Regions from separate parts of the Butyrivibrio sp. AE2032 genome, predicted to be linked through region 2. Evidence: predicted binding sites of a transcription regulator. Region 2 holds the regulator's gene; each other region holds the start of a gene.
What was found. The regulator Rex, encoded in region 2, represses fermentation and respiration genes when NADH is low (regulators of the CRP and FNR family bind a similar motif). The targets are predictions, from matches to a motif close to ATTGTTAANTANTTAACAAT.

Region 1: a site for Rex is predicted at 1,673-1,692, ahead of fucO (lactaldehyde reductase). Genes of this name have one in related genera too.
Region 3: a site for Rex is predicted at 1,740-1,759, ahead of gap (type I glyceraldehyde-3-phosphate dehydrogenase). Genes of this name have one in related genera too.

Annotation. Positions count from the first base shown of each region.
Region 1 is NZ_JNLF01000003.1:2,177,492-2,180,771, forward strand. Features, by position in the region: gene BO18_RS11575 (NAD(P)-dependent oxidoreductase) at 1-867, shown strand, start outside; gene BO18_RS11580 (TetR/AcrR family transcriptional regulator) at 1,043-1,609, shown strand; gene fucO (lactaldehyde reductase) at 1,726-2,874, shown strand; gene BO18_RS11590 (LacI family DNA-binding transcriptional regulator) at 3,049-3,280, shown strand, end outside.
Region 2 is NZ_JNLF01000003.1:2,689,960-2,693,239, forward strand. Features, by position in the region: gene BO18_RS13585 (methyl-accepting chemotaxis protein) at 1-668, shown strand, start outside; gene BO18_RS13590 (redox-sensing transcriptional repressor Rex) at 816-1,460, shown strand; gene BO18_RS13595 (hypothetical protein) at 1,473-2,135, shown strand; gene BO18_RS13600 (bifunctional ADP-dependent NAD(P)H-hydrate dehydratase/NAD(P)H-hydrate epimerase) at 2,185-3,280, shown strand, end outside.
Region 3 is NZ_JNLF01000003.1:2,312,723-2,316,002, reverse strand. Features, by position in the region: gene BO18_RS12125 (phosphoglycerate kinase) at 1-546, opposite strand, end outside; gene gap (type I glyceraldehyde-3-phosphate dehydrogenase) at 652-1,683, opposite strand; gene BO18_RS12115 (histidinol-phosphatase HisJ family protein) at 1,894-2,715, shown strand; gene BO18_RS12110 (GGDEF domain-containing protein) at 2,838-3,280, shown strand, end outside.

The DNA of each region.
Region 1 (3,280 bases), 510 kb from region 2:
AAGATTGGCGGAATACTTCGCTATGGCATTCCTGAGTTCAGGCTTCCCAAGTCTATCCTGGATAGATATTACAAAAAGATGCGTGAGCTTGGCATCAAGTTCAGACCTAACTTTGCGATTGGCGGTTCTACGGGAATACAGGATCTTCTGAATGATGGCTACAAGAGTGTGTTTATCGGAACCGGTGCCTGGAAGCCGAGAAAGCTGGGCGTTCCGGGAGAGACTTTTGGAAATGTTTTCTATGCTATCAACTATCTCAACAATCCTGATGTCTACGAGCTTGGCGACAAGGTTGCTATAATCGGTGCAGGCAACGCAGCTATGGACGTAGCCAGAACTGCCATTAGGCATGGAACAAAAGAGGTTGTGGTATATGTAAGAGGTGATGAGGTCAGCGCATCCAAAGCAGAGTTCGAATATGCCAAGGTAGACGGCGTTAAGTTTGAATACAGAAAGGCCATTGTCAGGATTGAGGACGAGGGTCCGGTGTTCTGCGATATGGTACCTGATGAGGAAAAGCTTGCACAGCTTGAGGCAGAAGGAGCAGATACTCAAAAGACTCCGCTAAAGGTCCTTGCAGATACTGAGCATCTGATTCCTGCAGACAGCATCATGATTGCTATTTCACAGGTCCCGCAGGACAGGATTGTTACTCATGAAAAAGAACTGAAGCTCAACGAAAAAGGAAATCTTGCCACAGATTCCAAGGGTGAGACATCCCTTCCCGGAGTATTTGCATCAGGTGACGTCGTTACCGGTGCTAAAACCGTTGTGGCAGCTGTCGCTGTATCCAAGCAGATCGCCGAGGACATGGACCGATACATGATGGGACAGAGGGGCGGTTCTTTTGTCCCATCCGGCAGATAAAGTGTGGTTAGGAACAAGGGGACGGTTCTCTCGTTCCAGTATTGGAACGAAAGAACCGTCCCCTTTGATTTGCGCAGATTCAAATCAGTCTGTGGCCGCCAAGCCGTCCTTGATACCCATAAATCTGGATGATAAACTTAGAAAGGACGACAAATTCTACCGAGGCTTAATTACTATGAATACAGAAATCAAAGGTTCAGAGATCAAATATAAGCTGGCTGAGGCAATGAAAACCTGCATGAAGACCACTTCTGTGGAGAATATCACAGTAAAGCAGATAGTTGCTGAATGCGGAGTTTCCAGGCAGAGCTTTTATCGGAACTTTATAGATAAATACGACCTTATCAACTGGTACTTCGACCGTCTTTTGGAGCAGTCTTTTAAGGAGATGGGCAAGGGTGAGACCATTAGGGAAGGCCTGATCAAGAAGTTTACTTACATCAGGCAGGAGAGACTCTTTTTTACTGCCGGATTTAAAGGGGATGAGCAGAACAACTTAAAAGAGCATGATTTCTTCATGATCTTTGAGTTTTACTGTGCTCTTATCAGGGAAAAGACAGGTCAGCTTCCGGAATACAAGATCAGAAAACTTTTGGAGATGTATTGTCAGTCCTCGGTTTATATGACTGTTCAGTGGCTGATGAAGGGCATGAAGGAGTCAGAGGCGGAACTGGCGGACCTTATGATTGATGCAATGCCCCAGCCAATAATGGAACTCTATAAAGAGATTGGACTCTTGTAGAGTTACAAATTGACATAACTGTAACTTATTTCCTCAATTTCCGGATGCTATAATTATTCCAGTGCTGTTAATTATTTAACACACAATACAGTTGGGAAAAGAAAGAAGGAGGAAATATGGCAAACAGAATTTCACTTAATCAGACATCTTATCATGGTGCAGGTGCTATCAGTGAGGTAGTTACCGAGATCAATTCAAGAGGATTCAAGAAGGCATTTGTTGCTTCTGATCCTGACCTTATAAAGTTTGGTGTAACCGGCAAGGTTACTGATCTTTTGGATAAGGCTTCAATCCCTTACGAGATCTATTCAGATATCAAACCCAATCCAACAATCGAAAACGTTAAGAATGGTGTAGAAGCATTCAAGAAGTCAGGTGCTGACTGCATCGTTGCTATTGGTGGCGGTTCTTCAATGGACACATCAAAGGCTATCGGTATCATCATCACAAACCCTGAGTTTGCTGATGTTCGTTCACTTGAGGGTGTTGCTCCTACAAAGAACCCTTGCGTTCCAATCATCGCAGTACCTACAACAGCAGGAACAGCTGCAGAGGTTACTATCAACTACGTTATCACTGACGTTGAGAAGGAAAGAAAGTTTGTATGTGTAGATACACATGACATGCCTATCGTAGCTGTAGTTGATCCTGAGATGATGGCTTCAATGCCTAAGGGTCTTACTGCTGCAACTGGTATGGACGCTCTTACACATGCTATCGAAGGTTATACAACAAGAGCAGCTTGGGAGATGACAGATATGTTCCACTTAGAGGCTATCAGACTTATCTCTCAGAACCTTCGCGATGCAGTAGAGAACAAGCAGTCAGGACGTGAAGGAATGGCTCTTGGACAGTACATTGCAGGAATGGGATTCTCAAACGTTGGTCTTGGTATTGACCATGCTATGGCTCACACACTTTCTGCTCACTATGACACACCACACGGTGTTGCATGTGCAATGTTCCTTCCAATCTCAATGGAGTTCAACCGTGAGTACACAGGCGAGAGACTTCGTGAAGTTGCAAGAGCAATGGGCGTAAAGGGCGTTGACGATATGTCCCAGGAAGAGTACAGAGATGCTGCTATCGAAGCTGTTAAGAAGCTTTCAGCAGATGTTGGAATTCCTACAACTCTCGATAAGATCAAGGAAGAGGATCTTGATACTCTTGCTACTGATGCTCTCAACGATGCTTGCTATCCAGGAAACCCAAGAGAGGCAACAAAGGAACAGGTTATCGAGATGTTCAGAATGCTTATGGCATAATAGAAAATCACACAAATTACGGGCTCCGGCAGAAAATGCCGGGGCCTTTTTTCCCTGATTTCATTTTATTTTAATTGGACAAAAATGTCAGGAATGATTAAGATAGATTGTGTGCGGAAAACGATTTCCGAAATTACCATTATTACCAATCATAACTCACGAACGGAGTAACATATGGTTTCAATTAAGGATGTGGCTAAGGAAGCGGGGGTCGCAATCTCCACGGTTTCCAAGGTCCTTAACAATTATCCAAATGTAAGCGAAGCAACCAAAAAGAAGGTCAATGACGTGGTTGACAGGCTTGGCTTTGTGCCCAATGCAGTAGCTGCGAGCCTTTCCTCCAAGAGGACCGGAAGAGTTGCACTTCTTATCAAACTGAATCTCAACACTCAGGCCAGTGACGAGA
Region 2 (3,280 bases):
AGGCTGCTATGGAAGCTCTTGAAAAGCTTATTTCCCAGAGTACAGAGGTACAGGCTTCCGTTCAGGAAATCGGTCAGACCATAGATTCTACAAACGAATCAGCAAAAGAGATCTCCAAGTTCTCACAGGCTATCACAGAGATCGCATCCCAGACCAACCTCCTTTCTCTCAATGCTTCCATCGAGGCTGCAAGAGCAGGAGATGCAGGAAAGGGATTTGCAGTTGTTGCTACTGAGATCGGACAGTTGGCTGTACAGAGTAGTAATTCCGCTGAGGAGATCAAGAAGATCGTTGAAAAGCTTGTGGCTGATTCCGAGGCTTCAGTAGAAGTAATGCAGAAGCTCAATGCCAATTTTGCTCAGCAGTCAGAGCAGTTGGATGACACCAAGTCCAACATGCAGAGCATGGCAGATAACGTTGTCAACGTATCCAATTCAACTGACTCTATTGCAGGTCATATTGAACAGCTGACAAATGCAAAGGATAAGCTGGTTGAGATCATTTCCGATCTGTCAGCTATTTCCGAAGAAAATGCAGCATCTTCCGAGGAAACAAACGCCTCCATGCAGGAACTTAACGCAACCTTTGCAATTATTACAGAGTCTGCTGGAAAGCTTCAGGAACTGGCTGGAGACATGCAGGAAACTATCAGCTATTTCAAGCCATAAGTACCATAAAAATTTCTTTTCCCCCGGCCCTGAAAATCCCATGGTTGGGGGATTTTTTGTGCTTTTCCAGAATTGACATTTATTTAACGCACCCGTATAATGTAATTGTGTTTTACTTAACAAACTTATAACTTTTTGGAGATTGTTATGGCGGATAAAGAAATATCTCAGGCGGTCATTTCAAGATTGCCTCGTTACTTTAGATACCTGGGGGACCTTAAGGAAAAGGGTGTTGAGAGGATCTCATCCCAGGAACTATCAGACATCATGAAGGTCACAGCTTCCCAGATAAGACAGGACTTCAATAATTTCGGTGGCTTTGGACAGCAGGGTTACGGCTACAATGTAAACTATCTCTATGACGAGATCAGTAAGATCCTTGGAATCGACAGACAGCACTCTCTGGTCATCATCGGCGCAGGCCACCTTGGAAAGGCCATTGCCGGTTATACCAACTTCACCAGAAGAGGTTTTGTGTTCAAGGGAGCTTTCGATTGCAATCCTGACCTTTACGGAACCATGATAAGGGACGTGGAGGTAAGACCCATCGATGAGGTGGAGGAGTTTGTAAGGGCTAATGATATTGAAATCGCTGTTCTTACCATTCCTAAGGATCAGGCTGTGCCTATGGCACATAAGCTTGCACAGTGTGGAATCAAGGCTATATGGAACTTTGCCCACGTTGATCTGGATGTTCCTAACAATATTCAGGTAGAAAATGTACATTTATCTGACAGTTTGATGAAATTATCGTATAATATAAGCAGGTACGAAAAAACTATTAGACCGTAGTGAGAGAAACTGATGGCTAGAGATGATAGAGTGTACAGCTCCGCACTGGAGGGGAAGAGTATCCCTATCCTGACGCTGGACAATAAGTGGCATCAGCTGTTTACCCAGACAGAGATGACCCCTGAGATTGAAAAGCTGGCGGATGAACTGAATGCTTTAGTTGAGCGTGACGGCAAGATCCGCATGGAGACCAAGAGGATCAAGAAGCTTAAAAAGACGCTTCTTTCCGAGATCGTGCCCCTTAGGGATCAGGCCAACAAGGCAGGCAATTCACCTGCAATAGAAAAAGAAATATCTGAAAGAACCAGGCTCATCAATGAGTGTAACGATAAGCTCAAAGGATATGATGACGAGCTTTTGGATCTCTCCAGGGAAATATATGAGGTGGACTACAATCTTATGATTGAGACCATGAAGGCCTGCTACGAGACCCTTCATGAAAATACTGAATACATCAAGGGCCTGGATGAGTGGATCTCCAAAGTGAGAGTGGAGCTTAAGAAGAACGTCATAAGGCTCCAGGAAGCTGAAATGGAGAACTATAATCTCTATTCCTACATGCATCAGATATTTGGTCCCGAGGTCATCGATATCTTTGATATCAAATATGATCCGAACAGAAGACATCCAGTCAGAAGGCCGCTTTCCGGGGACGAGAGCGAGTATACGGATTGAATTAAAGGCTGCCCGGTGGCAGCCTTACTTAGTTGGGGAGGATAAATAATTGAAATACGCCCTTTCAAGCCAGGAAATGAAGATAATGGACCGAAATACCTCGGAGGTTTTTGGCGTTGATACGGCTATTCTCATGGAGAGGGCTTCCCTTGAGGTTGTAAGCCGGATTGAGGATTGGAAAAAAGCGCGAAACGCCGTAAGACCCTACAGGGTTCTGATCCTTGCCGGGGTTGGCAATAACGGCGGAGATGGAGTCTGCATCGGCAGAATACTAAAGACCAGGGGATATCTTGTTACCCAGTGCATTATTGGGGATATGACCAAGACCACGGACCTTCTTCTTAAACAGCTGAGGATAGCTGAGAAGTACGGTATTGTAACTGAGACCTTTTTGGGGCTTCAGGAGCGAAAAAACGGATTTGATTTTGATATCATAGTTGATGCGCTATTTGGCATCGGGCTTTCCAGGCCTCTTGTGGGAGATGCTCTGGAGGCAGTTAAATATACCGAGAAATGCAAAGAGGAAATGGGAAAAGATATTTTTCTGATCTCGGTGGATATGCCCTCAGGCGTAAGCGCTGATACCGGCCAGGTTTTTGAAGCTGCTGTCAAGGCAGATATGACCGTAACCTTTAATCAGGTGAAGCTTGGCCAGATCCTTTATCCGGGCTGTGAGTACTGCGGAGAGCTGGTGGTAGCTGATGCCGGCATCACTAAGGAGAGTTTTCTTGGAAAAGAGCCTTTGGCGGTATTTCATGATGGAGAGCCCTTAGCTCTTTTGCCTGAAAGAAGGAAGGATTCCAACAAGGGAACTAATGGGAAGGTCCTTATTGTAGCTGGTTCCAAGGACATAAGCGGAGCCTGCCTCCTTGCTGCATCTGCAGCACTTAAGGCAGGAGCAGGAATGGTCAGGATCTTTACTGCGGCGGAAAATGCCGAGGCGGTGAAGACTCTTTTACCGGAAGCTATGTTGGAAACCTACGAGGACTTTGAACCCGTAATGGATAAGCTAAGGCTTTTGATGGAATGGTCCACCCAGGCGGTCATTGGTCCCGGCATTGGTACAGCTGCCAAGGGAAAAGAACTTTTGACCGTGATGCTGGAATATTATGACAAGAGCCTTGTGACGGATGCGGATGCTCTTA
Region 3 (3,280 bases), 380 kb from region 2:
ATATCCAACAGCGTTGTTTCCGCCCTTTTCCTTGATGTACTTAGTTACAACTGCTACAGAAGCATGTGCTCTGTGAGCTGAACCGAAAGCATCACATACATAGTCATCAGCAAGATCAGCAAGCTCTTTTGCAAAAGCCTCGCCAGCCTCTTCAGGCTTTGTCTCTTCCTTGCCTCTGAAACGTGTATTCTGAAGAAGGATAACATCTCCTTCCTTCATAGCCTCAACAGCACCAGTTGCTGCTGCGCCTGTTACGCTGTAATCATCGATGAACTTAACGTCCTTGCCAAGCTTCTCAGAAAGTCTCTTAGCAACAGGTCCGAGAGATTCTCCCTCGTTAGGGCCGTTCTTAACCTTTCCAAGATGTGAGCAAAGGATTACCTTACCGCCATCCTTAACCAGCTTCTTGATTGTAGGAAGAGCTGCTACGATTCTTGTCTCGTCAGTGATCTCACCGTTCTTTAAAGGAACATTGAAGTCACAACGTACAAGTACGCGTCTGCCCTTAACATTGATGTCATCTACTGACTTTTTGTTGAGTGCCATTGTTTTTCCTCCTGGGATTGTTTTTAGAATTTTTGATAAATAAAAATGAGGTCCGGTCCATATGGACCGGACCTCATCTAAAGTCTATTCGATATTTGAGGTTAATCAGCCAAGCTCTGCAAAGTACTTGATTGTTCTAACCATCTGTGATGTGTATGAGTTCTCGTTGTCATACCATGAAACAACCTGTACTTCGTATGTATCATCATCAACCTTGTTTACAAGAGTCTGAGTAGCATCGAAGAGTGAACCGAATCTCATACCAACGATATCAGATGAAACGATCTCGTCTGTGTTGTATCCGAATGACTCTGTAGCTGCTGCCTTCATAGCTGCATTTACAGCATCCTTTGTAACGTCAGCCTTCTTAACAACTGCGAAAAGAAGTGTTGTTGAGCCTGTAGGTGTAGGAACACGCTGAGCAGCTCCGATAAGCTTTCCGTTAAGCTCAGGGATAACAAGGCCGATAGCCTTTGCAGCACCTGTTGAGTTAGGAACGATGTTAACAGCACCTGCACGTGATCTTCTGAGGTCGCCCTTTCTCTGAGGTCCATCAAGGATCATCTGGTCACCTGTGTAAGCGTGGATTGTGCACATGATACCTGACTGGATTGGAGCGTAGTCGTTAAGAGCCTTAGCCATAGGTGCAAGGCAGTTTGTTGTGCAAGATGCAGCTGAGATGATCTTGTCATCCTTTGTAAGTGTTGTGTGGTTAACGTTGTATACGATTGTAGGAAGATCATTTCCTGCAGGAGCAGAAATAACAACCTTCTTAGCACCAGCATTGATGTGTGCCTGTGCCTTATCCTTTGATGTATAGAATCCAGAGCACTCAAGAACTACGTCTACACCGAGCTCACCCCATGGGCAATTGTTTGCATCAGGCTCTTTGTAGATCTTGATTGTCTTTCCCTTTACTGTGATTGTTCCAGCCTCGTCATCAGCTGTTACGTCATCCTCGTGACCAACTTCTACGTAACGTCCCTGTGATGAATCGTACTTCAACAGATGTGCAAGCATCTTAGGGCTTGTCAAATCGTTGATAGCTACTACTTCGTAACCTTCTGCACCAAACATCTGTCTGAATGCAAGACGACCAATACGGCCAAAACCATTGATTGCTACTTTTACTGCCATTTTAAGTTCCTCCTAAAATGAATTTTATATGAGTTGCTGTTTCTAAAATTATCTCTTTTGACAAATTTTTATCAGCACTTTAAATTCTAGCTGACTTTTGCCCATAAATCAAGAAAAATATTAAAAATCTGGTAGATTAACTTATAAATTTTCAGTAAAATGACGACATAGTATATTGTGGTTTCAATATTCCAACATTAAGGAGATAAAATGCCGATTACATCAGATTTTCACATGCATTCCAACCACTCCGGGGACAGCTCCACCCCCATGGAGGATATGATAAAGAGCGCTATAGATAAAGGGCTTTCTGAGATATGTTTTACAGAGCACCTGGATCTTGACTATCCTGACACCCCTGATCTGCCTCCCGAGCCCTTCACTTTAGATGTACCTTCTTATAAGAAGGAGCTCTTTTCCCTTAAGGATAAATACAAGGATAAGATCACCCTCAGGTTCGGGATAGAGATTGGAATGCAGGCCCAGGTAACAAAAGAAAACCTGGCCATTGCAAAGTCTGATTCTTTTGATTTCATCATCGCCTCACAGCACCTTGTGGATAGGCGCGACCCCTTCTACCCTGATTTTTGGGCACCGGACACAGTTGAAAACATCTTTAACAGATTTTTTGATCAGACTTTGGAGAACATAAAGCTCTTTTCAGAATTTGATGTCCTTGGCCACCTGGATTACATCTCCCGCTACGTTCCGGAAGGTGATACAACCTATTCCTATGAGCGCTTCGCGGACAAGATCGACCCGATACTTGAATATCTTATTGCTAATGATAAGGGCCTTGACGTCAACTCCAAGGTTCTTGCCTACAGTGATATCCTGCCTCCAAATCCCTGCCCGGAGGCACTAAAGCGCTATAAAGAGCTTGGCGGAGCGCTGATAACCTTTGGTTCAGACGCCCACACTCCCGATAAGATAGGCTGCTGTTTTGATACTATCAGGCAGATTGCCCTTGATTCCGGTTTTACTGAGTACTACACCTTCGAAAACAGGAAGCCTGTAGCCCACAAACTATGATTCTTAACGGATTCTTAATTAAATTATTAAAATCATCTCTTTAATAGATTAATTAAATATAGTAAAATAATTACATATATTTCGATTATTTCTGTCACGCGTTTGTTATTTGGAGGGACTGGATGAAACCCGAGTTCTACGACAAAAGCAAAAGAGCTAACATCTATAACACCATCTATATTTACAAGATAATATCTCTTGTGGTGTTGGTGATCCTTACAATCACACTTGCAGTTCTTTTCCATAAAGATAAAGAACTGTTCCATCAGATCTCAGATGCATCAACCCCTGCATTCTTTGTGGTGGTTGGTCTGAGCCTGATCATTTTCACGATTTCCATTATTTTAGATTTCTACATATTGGGAAGAACTGCTTCCATCGGCAAAAGACTCAATAAACTGGCCTTCATCGATCATCTCACGGGGCTCCCCAACAGATACAGCTGTGATCTTCTTATTGACAGCTTCAACACCCCGGAGCGGCTTCAAAATGCAGGCTTCGTGCTTCTGCAGATTCATAACCTGCACTCCATAAACACCAGTGATGGTCACACCAACGGCAACTG